Regions from separate parts of the Paenibacillus sp. MAH-35 genome, predicted to be linked through region 1. Evidence: riboswitches for the same ligand, from Rfam matches in the RefSeq annotation. Region 1 holds a riboswitch; each other region holds the start of a gene.

Region 1 (3,273 bases):
CGTGCGCAATGCGGCTTATGAAATCAAAAGCGCTGTGCCGCTTGCGGGCGGTCTGCTGCGGCTGTCGATCGGCGAGAAGACGGTTGTGCGCGGCTATCTCAACAACGCGAACTTCAACCAAGGCTACCAGTATGATGTCGCCGTCGGACGAGCGTTTGCGATTCCGCTTGTCTCCGAGACCGTCGCGGAAGACACGTTTCCGATCACCGAAGCGAGTGTGCAGGGAGGAAGCGGGAGCGGCTGGCATACCGGAGACGCTACAGTAGAACTGCACGTATACGGAAACGCAGCAGCGGTTCAGCGTACGGAATACCGGGTGGAGGCAGAACGCGGTCCGGACGGAGGCCCGGTCGCGCCCGGCAGTGGCGGCAGTTCCGGACATGCGGGAGCTACAGGAGAATGGCGGGTGTACAACGGACCGGTCACGCTGACCGCCGAGGGCGAATATCGCTTCACCTACCGTTCCGTATACGCGAACGGAACCGCGGAAGCCGAGAAAGCGTTCCTTGTGCGCATCGACCGAACCGCGCCGGCCATAACTGCGGCAATTAACGGCGTTACCGTGGAGGACGGCTCCGGCTTGCCGGATGATACGGCTTCGGTCGTCTTGTCCGTCTATGCGGCAGACACGCTGTCGGGCCCCGGCCGCATTCAGGTGTGGCTCGACGGGACGGAGCATGAACCGGGGACGCCGATTGCGATCGGCGGACGCTCCGAGCCTCTGTCGCTGCGGATCGTAGCTGCCGATCAGGCAGGCAATGCGAGGCAGTCGTTGATAACACTGCATCCGGCTGCAATCGCCTATACGTTGTCCGGACTGGAACAAATCGCCTTGGACGCAGCTACGTCCGAGGCCATACAGGGTATCTTGGCTGCGCAGCTTCAGTACCGGATCGATATCGTCGGCCTTCTGCTCGAACAAGGGGCCGTGCAGACAGCCGCGGCTTATTTGGCAGACTTTTCCGCCTACATCAGTGATCCGTCGGTGCTCCAACAGGGGCTGATTGCCCCTGCGGCTTCGCTTGAGCAGAAAAGCTACATTGCGGAGCTGATCCTTGGTCTGGAGAGTTAGCAGAGGCTGGGAGGAGGCTAGGGGACCGTCAATCTCCAAGCAGATACGTATAAGGGGGATTAGCGTAAACGCAGCCATTCCCGGATAAAGTAGAATCATCTCGCAAAGAATGATTGTTAACTGTCAGAATATTTGATATTATATGACTAATTAAAAGGTACTGCGTGTGACTGGCGGAGCATGGGGAACCATGAGGAAGCACGCGGGGTATGTGCCGTACGCCTGGGCGAGAGTGATTAATCTTCGGATTAAGCGCTCTTTTTTTGTTTTCCCCATCCAATCCCGCAAAGGAGAGTTGATCGAAGTGGAAACGATTCAGACGTATTTGGACCAGCATGACCCCGAGGTTGCAGCCATGACGGAGGCGGAAAGCGTTCGTCAAAAAAGCACGCTTGCGCTCATCCCGTCTGAAAACTATTCCTCCATGGCCGTCCGGCTGGCGCTGGCCTCCTCATTCACCAACAAGTACGCCGAAGGTTATCCGTATTTTTGGGAAAACGGCGAACGAAGCATGCAGAAAAACGGGAGGTATTATCGCGGACAGGCGAACACAAACGCCTTGGAGCGCTTGACCATCGAAAGGGCGCTGAAGCTGTTTACGCCGAATCCGGAGGCGTATCATGCCAATGTGCAGCCCTTGAGCGGTTCGCCGGCCAATCTTGCGGTGCTGCATGCGTTTTTGAAACCGGGAGAAACGTTTCTCGGGCTTTCGTTGGACTACGGCGGACATTTGACCCACGGGCACCACGTGAACGTGACGGGCGTATCCTATCGAGCCGTTTTATACCGACTGAACGCCGATTATGAGCTGGACTATGACGAAATCCGCGAGCTGGCCCGCCGTCATTCGCCCAAGCTGATCATCTGCGGGGCGACTGCTTATCCGCTGCGGATCGATTTTCAGCGCTTGGGGGAAATCGCCAAAGAGGCCGGCGCGTTGCTTGTGGCCGATATCGCTCACATTTGCGGACTGTGCGTGACCGGGTATCACCCTCATCCGTTCCCCCATGCCGATCTCGTCACCACGACCACGCACAAAATGCTGCGCGGACCGAGAGCCGGACTCATCCTATGCAAAAAAGAGCTAGGCCCCGCCATTGACCAAGCGGTGTTTCCGGGACTTCAGGGAGGCCCGCACATGAATACGGTCGCAGCTATGGCAGTCGCCTTTCGGGAAGCGATGAGCGGGGAATACAAGCAATACGCCGGGCAGATTGTCCGCAATGCGAAGACGCTGGCCGAACATTTGCAGGCGGAGGGCTTTCGTCTGATGGGCGGACGAACGGAGAATCACCTGCTGCTGCTCGATATCGTTCATTCCGCTAACGGGCTGGCTGCCAAGGATGGGCATTGGCTTTCGATTCGCTGGGAGCGGGCCGGCATTATTGCTAACAAAAACGCCGTACCCGGCGATCGGAAGCCTTGGTACCCGTCCGGCATCCGGTTAGGCACGCCGGCCGTAACGACGCTGGGAATGAAAGAAGCCGAAATGCGGCAAATTGGCGATTGGATCGTACGTGCCACCCGCGGGGCCGATAACGACGCGGAGCTGGAACAAATACGCACGGAAATCGCCGCTATGATGGAGCGGTTCGCACCGGGACAATTGGTTTAGAGGGATGCGGGGATGATTTGAATTGTTCAAGGGCTGTCGAGAGACGTGCGGCCCTTTTTTGAAGTTACGGGAGTTTAGTTTAATTATAGTTGTTTTTTATTTCCAGAATTACAGTTTCGCTGGTAAAATTGAAGGAACTGAACGAATAAGGGGTATTAAGAAAATGAGTAAAGGCAGAATCGTTTTTTTAAACGGAGTTACGAGTTCTGGAAAAACCTCAATAGTAGATGCTTTACAGTTAAAATCGCACGAATTTTATTATGTTGTTGCCAATGACCTATTTGAAGAAATGATAGGTGAACGTTATCTTCGTGAAGATTATTGGAAGTATTTAAGTGAAGCAATTATGATGATGTACCACACTGCCAAATTATTTTCTGACCATGGTAAAAATGTGCTTATTGACGGTATTCTGGTGGAAAGACCTGAATTAAGACCACATTATGAAAAAGTGAAGAATTTATTTTCTGGGTACCCCTTATACATGGTTGAAGTATTTTGCCCGTTAGACATTTGCCGTCAAAGAAATATAGCACGGGGAAATAGAACCGAAAACCAATCGGACTGGCAAAACCAAATCATGGCA
Region 2 (3,273 bases), on a different contig from region 1:
GTATCGCTCGGCATGTTTTCCACCGACCTGGCTTTCACCGTCCTAATGTTCGGTTTGTTCGGGGGCGTGATGTCCGTATTCGGATTGCTTCTTGGCCGCAGGGCCGGACACTGGGTCGGAGAGTATGGGGAGGCACTTGGAGGAGTGATCCTGCTGGCGTTTGGTATCCGATTTTTGATATAAACGAATGCATGAGGTACAATAGATGCGTAATCTGCCGGTCGTGGCTGCCTAACTACACTTGACTGACATGTAGAAGCGGGAAAGCGGGGGAGACGGATGTACGAACGGATCTTATTTGTATGTACGGGCAACACGTGCCGCAGTCCGATGGCGGAAGGTCTATTTCGCAAGCTGGCGACGGAAGCGGGGCTGAACACCGAAGCCCGTTCGGCGGGGGTATCGGCATGGGATGGTTCGCCGATTTCGAAGCATTCCGCCAACATTTTGCGGAGCCGGGGATTTGCGGGCAGCTTGACTTCAAGCGCACTTTCCGGCGAGACAATAGCTTGGGCGGACCTGATTCTGACGATGACGACCGGGCACAAGCAGACGATCCTTCGCCGGTATCCGGAATCTGCGGATAAAGTGTACACGCTCAAAGAGTTTGCCGAGGACGACCCTTCGGTTACGGAAACGGTTGCGGAGCAGCAGCGGTTTCACTCCGAGCTGCAAATCAAGCAGGCGCTCGGACAGACGATTACAGATGACGAGCTTCGCCGGGCGAAGCAGCTTGGGCTCGGGATGCCTGATTTCGATATAGCCGACCCGTTCGGCGGGAACCAGGAAATCTACGAGCAATGCGCCGACGAGATCGAAACTTATGTCGTGAGGTTGATACGCAAGCTTGCGCAGGGCTGACCGCGGGCGGGCAGTTGCCCGCCCGGAGTGGCAGCAGGTGCGGAGATGGTTCTTCCGTCTTTACAGCGCTGACAGGATGCGTTATGATACAGGTAAGAGTAAGGACTCCGATGTAACTGGCGACAAGTGGAGATTACCACAATGGAGCATCGGGGAATACGGCCGGTCGCCTGGGCAAAGAGCAGCGGCGTTTCCACGTGGAACGCGAGTCATGCTCTTTTTTCGCTTTCCGTCGGTTATACTAGTACAAAGTCAAAGCTGACGGCATACCCCCGAGACGGGACCGTGTTCGCCGACGGGCATTTGAACTTGTACCAGGCGCAAGTCTAACTTCAGGAACGGAGGTAGCACGAATGAAAATCGCAATCGGTGCGGATCACGCGGGTTTCCGGTTGAAGGACGAGATCGTGGCTGTATTAAAATCGGAAGGGCATGAGGTGGAGGATTTCGGCTGCAATTGCTCCGATTCCATCGATTATCCGGACTATGCTGTGCCTGTGTGCGAGAAAGTGGCTGCGGGAGAGGCGGATCGGGGAATCCTCATATGCGGAACGGGGATCGGCATGACGATCGCCGCCAACAAGGTGCCGGGCATCCGCTGCGCGCTCGTGCACGATTTGTTCTCGGCCAAAGCGACCCGCGAGCATAACGACTCGAACGTGCTCGCTATGGGGGAACGGGTGATCGGACCCGGGCTTGCGCTCGAAATTGTGAAGGTGTGGATCGGAACCGATTTTTCCAAAGGACCGCGGCATGAAAACCGGATTCGCAAAATCAAAGAGCTTGAAGATAAATACGCGCTTCATCCATAAAGCCGGTTAAAGGCTCGGCTGAAGCTGACGGAAGGGGAGCGGCTTTCCGTGAGTAGCAAGCAGAAGGAAGAAGGGCTGAATCTGGCCCGGATCGGCAAGGACGTGGAGCAGGTTCTTCGCGAGCTGGTGCAGGTGGGCGGCATACGGCCGGGCCAGATCGTCGTGATTGGGACAAGCACAAGTGAAGTGATCGGCCGGCGGATCGGAACGTCCGGCACCGGAGCGGTAGCGGAGCATATTTTTCGGGCTGTCGATACCTTGCGGCGGGAAGCCGGCTTTTATCCCGCCTTTCAATGCTGCGAGCATCTGAACCGCGCGCTTGTCGTAGAGCGGGAGATGCTCCGCTCCTATCCTCAACTGGAGGAAGTATCGGTTGTGCCGGTGGGCAAAGCCGGCGGCTCAATGGCCGCATACGCCTACCGCCATCTGCAGGACGCTTGTGTCGTCGAAACGATCGCAGCACATGCCGGATTGGATATCGGCGATACGCTGATCGGCATGCATCTTCGCCGCGTTGCCGTTCCGGCACGTCCGTCGGTAAGGACGATCGGTCATGCTCACGTCACCATGGCTTATACCCGTCCGAAGCTGATCGGCGGGGTGAGAGCCGTATACGAGCTGGAACAGCCCGATCCGAAGGGCGGCGGCAGTACTTTTTGTGATTAGTCTGCAAGTGCGAGTTCAAAAAGTCCGGTTTTCAGCACCGAGAAGATGGGGTGAAGCTAGGAAATGAGGAGCGGAGCGTAGTGGGAGCTACGAGAGCACCGGAAGTTCCGGCTGAATTCCATATTCGATGTCGAGCAGGCTTCCTGATCTGCTTCGTGATCAAAAGTGGACTTTTTGAACAACCTTTACAAGATTTTATTATTATACACTTTACTACTATATAGCGGGAGGAACTGAATATTATGGAACATTTGCGTAAAGCCGATCCTAAGATTGTAGAAGCGATGAATTTGGAGCTGGGCCGTCAGCGTGACAAAATCGAGCTGATCGCTTCCGAGAACTTTGTCAGCCAGGCCGTTCTGGAAGCTATGGGAACCGTACTTACCAATAAATATGCGGAAGGATATCCGGGCAAACGTTACTATGGCGGCTGCGAATACGTAGATATCGTCGAAGATATCGCTCGCGACCGCGCGAAAGAGCTGTTTGGCGCAGAACATGCCAACGTTCAGCCGCACTCCGGCGCTCAAGCGAACCTGGCGGTTTATCTGGCGGCTTTGAAACCGGGCGACACGGTACTCGGTATGAATCTGGCCCATGGTGGCCATTTGACTCACGGCAGCGCGGTTAACGCATCCGGTATTTTATATAATTTCGTAGCATACGGAGTCAGCGAGACGGATTCCCGCATCGACTACAACGAAGTGCGCAAAGCTGCTTTTAAGCATCGTCCCAGAATGATCGTAGCCGGAGCAAGCGCATACCCGCGCATTATCGATTTCGAAGCGCTCGCTTCGATCGCGAATGATATTGGAGCCTTGTTCATGGTTGATATGGCTCACATTGCAGGTCTCGTTGCTGCGGGTCTTCACCCGAATCCGGTTCCGCACGCACACTTCGTGACCACAACGACTCACAAGACGCTTCGCGGTCC
Region 3 (3,273 bases), on a different contig from region 1:
CAGAGTCTGTCCACCAGTCGCCCCCGGCGTATTGCCTGACCATCGTATGCCACCAGCCACCGTCCGCCCGCCTGCCATTGCCTTCCCCCGCCTGCCGCCCAGCCGCTTATCGCCCCATCGCCCGATATCGCCCCGCCCCCGTCTAAGCGCACTGACCGACTACCAGTCCATATCAAGCCGATGACGGGGTTTCCCCAAAAAACCACTGACAGTTAAATGAACCGCCAGCCTTCCCATTCGTGTCTAAAGCCATTAGCCGGAGTGCTGTGCTATATTTCTAATATGAAATCGCTTGCAGATCAAATTTCAAACAGATAACGATAAGGGGTGTCCATCATGAGTAAAAAAATGGTAAACGGTGTAATCGCAGCAGCGCTTGTATCCACAATGCTGGCCGCATGCGGAGGGAAAGGCCAAGCCGGTGTGCAGGGCGAAGACGTCCAGCAGCCGCCGAAGAAGGAAGAACCGATCGAGCTTGTCTTTTATGACGGCGGCGGCGACTGGCCGGCGGAAAGGTTCGAGAGAGAAATCGCGGGTCCGGTCAAACAAAAGTTCCCGCATATTACGCCGAAATTCGTACCGATGACGAACGGGAAAAAAGTGCAGGAGATGATTACGGCCGGCGAGCAGTTGGACCTCATTTTTTCGTCGACGGGACTCGTATACAACAATTTGCTCCAGCATGAGCTTCAAACCGATATTACGCCGCTCATCGAGAAATACAAGTTCGACTTGAATAAGCTCGAACCGGCGGTCGTCGACCAGATGAAACTGCTGGGCGGTGGAGGCATGTACGGGCTGCCTGTATTTATGTCGCCTGCTACCGTATATTACAATAAGGACATTTTCGACAAATTCGGTGTTCCGTATCCGAAGGACGGGAATACGTGGGACGATCTGTACGATCTGGCGAAACGGCTGACGCGGGAAGACGGAGGCGTCACGTATCGCGGGCTGTTCGTATCCGCCCAGCATTTCATGAGGCTGAATCCGTATTCGCTCAAAACGTTCGACCCGGCCACTCAGAAGGCGTCCTATTCCGAAGAAAAGTGGAAAAAGCTGTTCGACAATTTGACCCGTTTCTATACGCTTCCGGGTTATAACATGAACGGCAACCTGACGTATGTAACCAATCAGCGCAATACGTTCGTCAAAGACCGGACGGTCGCGATGTGGATTCCGGTCAGCACGCTGCACACGGCCCAAGAGCTGGAAGGCATGAATTGGGATCTGGCGACGTTCCCGGCGATGGCCGATCAGCCCGGCGTAGGGCCGCAGCCGTACCCGAACGCGTTCTGGCTGACGAATACGAGCAAGCATAAGGATCAGGCGTTCCAGGTGATGGCTTATCTGGCTTCGGAAGAGTTTCAATTGCCCGGCGTGAAGCGGGGAGAGTTCATATCCGCGCTGAAGAGCGAGGAGCTGAGAAAAGCGTTCGGTCAAGACGCGTCGATGTATAAAGGGAAAAACAGCAAAGCGATCGTACCGGCCAAGTTCGCTCCGGCGGCGCCGATCGGGAAATTCAACAGCGTCGCGGAAGGCAACCTGCTTACAGGCTTCAACAACGTAATCCTCGGCAAAAAGGACGTCAATACCGCGCTGCGGGAAGCGGAGGAAGCGACAAACAAAAAGATTCAGGAAGAGCTGAAAAAATAGAGCTGGCCTGCATTGCCAGCACGGACGAACTTTGATATGATGAGGGCAACTGAACAGTCCGCACGCGACTGGCGAATCAAGTGGGGCACCACTGGGGAGCGTGCGGAAGGGACAACTGCCGCTCGCCTGGGTAAAGTGTCCGGAGTACCGCATATAGCGGCTGCTTCGGATGCTTTTTTTGTTGTACGCCATTGCAGATATTGGGGATTCGTTAAAGGTTCCGCGATAACCGGGAGGGATACGTATGGGAGTATGGTTAAAGGCGAAGGAAACAGCCGAGCAAGTCCGTGCGGAAGTAGCGGCAGAAGCGGCGCGGCAGCGTGCAAACGGAACGATACCGAAGATAGCGGCGCTTGTAGTTGGCAGCGATCCGGCGTCCGTTTATTATGCGGAGACGAAACGTAAAGTCGCAGCGAAGCTCGGAATCGAGTTCGAGCTGATGAAACAGCCGGGAGATGTTACGCAAGATCAGCTGATCCGAATCGTATCGGAATGGAGCAGGGATGCAGCCGTACACGGAATTATGCTGGAGCTGCCGCTGCCCGCTCACATCTCGACTTCTGCGGTAGCGGAGGCGATCGATCCGCTCAAAGACGTCGACGGGGTCACACCGGCCAACCGGCTTGCCGTCATGACCGGCGAGCCCGGATTAGTTCCAGCTACTCCGCAGTCGTGCATCCGGCTGCTGAAGTCATACGGCTATACGCTGGAAGGAAAAAATGTAACGCTGGTCGGACGCGGTCAAACGGTCGGTTTGCCGCTGTTCCATATGCTGCAGCGGGAGCAGGCGACCGTCACCGTATGTCATTCGCGAACTCCCGATTTGACGTTTCATCTGAAACATGCGGATATTGTCGTAGCCGCTGTCGGGAAACCGGGAGTTATTACCTGGGAAATGATCCGACCCGGGACGATCGTCATAGATGCGGGCATCCATGAGCTGCCGGATGGAAGGATCACCGGCGATGTCGATCCGCGTGCGATCGAGGTTGCAGAAGCGATGTCTCCGGTCCCCGGGGGCGTAGGCACTTTAACGACGGCGCTGCTGTTCGAAAATGCGATGCGGGCGATTCGGCTGCAGCAGCAGGCTGGAAGGGAGGCCGCACGATGATGGAGCAGCAAAATGCGATGTTCGACCGGACGATTCGGTCGTTTGTTCAAGAAGCGGGAGCAGCCGTTCCGACGCCGGGCGGAGGCAGCATCTCGGCGCTCGTCGGAGCGCTCGGGGCCGCGATGGTGTCGATGGCGGCCAATTTTACACAAGGCGCGAAATTCGCCGGAGCGGAAGCGGCGATGAAAGAGGCGGTCGGCCGGTTGCAGGACTGGACCCGGGATTGCGAAGACTTGCTGGAGGCGGACGTCGCTTCTTTTGAACGATACATGTCGGCTCTGAAGCTGCCGAAATCGACGGACGAGGAGAAGCGGATGCGTGCGCAAGCGATCCAGGATGCGGCCGCGCAGGCGATCGAAGTGCCGCTCGCGCTTATGCGCGTATGCCGGGACGCCCTTGAGCAAACGGTGCGTATCGCGGAGTCCGCCAATCCGAACGTCATCTCCGATCTCGGGATCGGCGCGATTTTGTTCGAGTCGGCGGCTCAGTCCGCCTATTTGACCGTA

Evidence for each region. A riboswitch is a leader RNA that binds a small molecule or an ion and turns the genes downstream of it on or off. The one in region 1 is predicted to bind ZMP and ZTP.
Region 2: another riboswitch for ZMP and ZTP. It lies ahead of rpiB (ribose 5-phosphate isomerase B); the one in region 1 lies ahead of glyA (serine hydroxymethyltransferase).
Region 3: another riboswitch for ZMP and ZTP. It lies ahead of AC3Y2E_RS00220 (bifunctional 5,10-methylenetetrahydrofolate dehydrogenase/5,10-methenyltetrahydrofolate cyclohydrolase); the one in region 1 lies ahead of glyA (serine hydroxymethyltransferase).

What each region holds. Positions count from the first base shown of each region.
Region 1 is NZ_JBYUPU010000012.1:107,364-110,636, forward strand. Features, by position in the region: gene AC3Y2E_RS15530 (heparinase II/III domain-containing protein) at 1-1,072, shown strand, start outside; ZMP/ZTP riboswitch at 1,229-1,307, shown strand; gene glyA (serine hydroxymethyltransferase) at 1,377-2,687, shown strand; gene AC3Y2E_RS15540 (phosphotransferase-like protein) at 2,851-3,273, shown strand, end outside.
Region 2 is NZ_JBYUPU010000033.1:26,942-30,214, forward strand. Features, by position in the region: gene AC3Y2E_RS25835 (manganese efflux pump MntP) at 1-183, shown strand, start outside; gene AC3Y2E_RS25840 (low molecular weight protein arginine phosphatase) at 280-861, shown strand; ZMP/ZTP riboswitch at 964-1,044, shown strand; gene rpiB (ribose 5-phosphate isomerase B) at 1,215-1,673, shown strand; gene AC3Y2E_RS25850 (TIGR01440 family protein) at 1,722-2,339, shown strand; gene glyA (serine hydroxymethyltransferase) at 2,582-3,273, shown strand, end outside.
Region 3 is NZ_JBYUPU010000001.1:59,192-62,464, forward strand. Features, by position in the region: gene AC3Y2E_RS00215 (ABC transporter substrate-binding protein) at 337-1,656, shown strand; ZMP/ZTP riboswitch at 1,711-1,795, shown strand; gene AC3Y2E_RS00220 (bifunctional 5,10-methylenetetrahydrofolate dehydrogenase/5,10-methenyltetrahydrofolate cyclohydrolase) at 1,901-2,767, shown strand; gene AC3Y2E_RS00225 (cyclodeaminase/cyclohydrolase family protein) at 2,764-3,273, shown strand, end outside.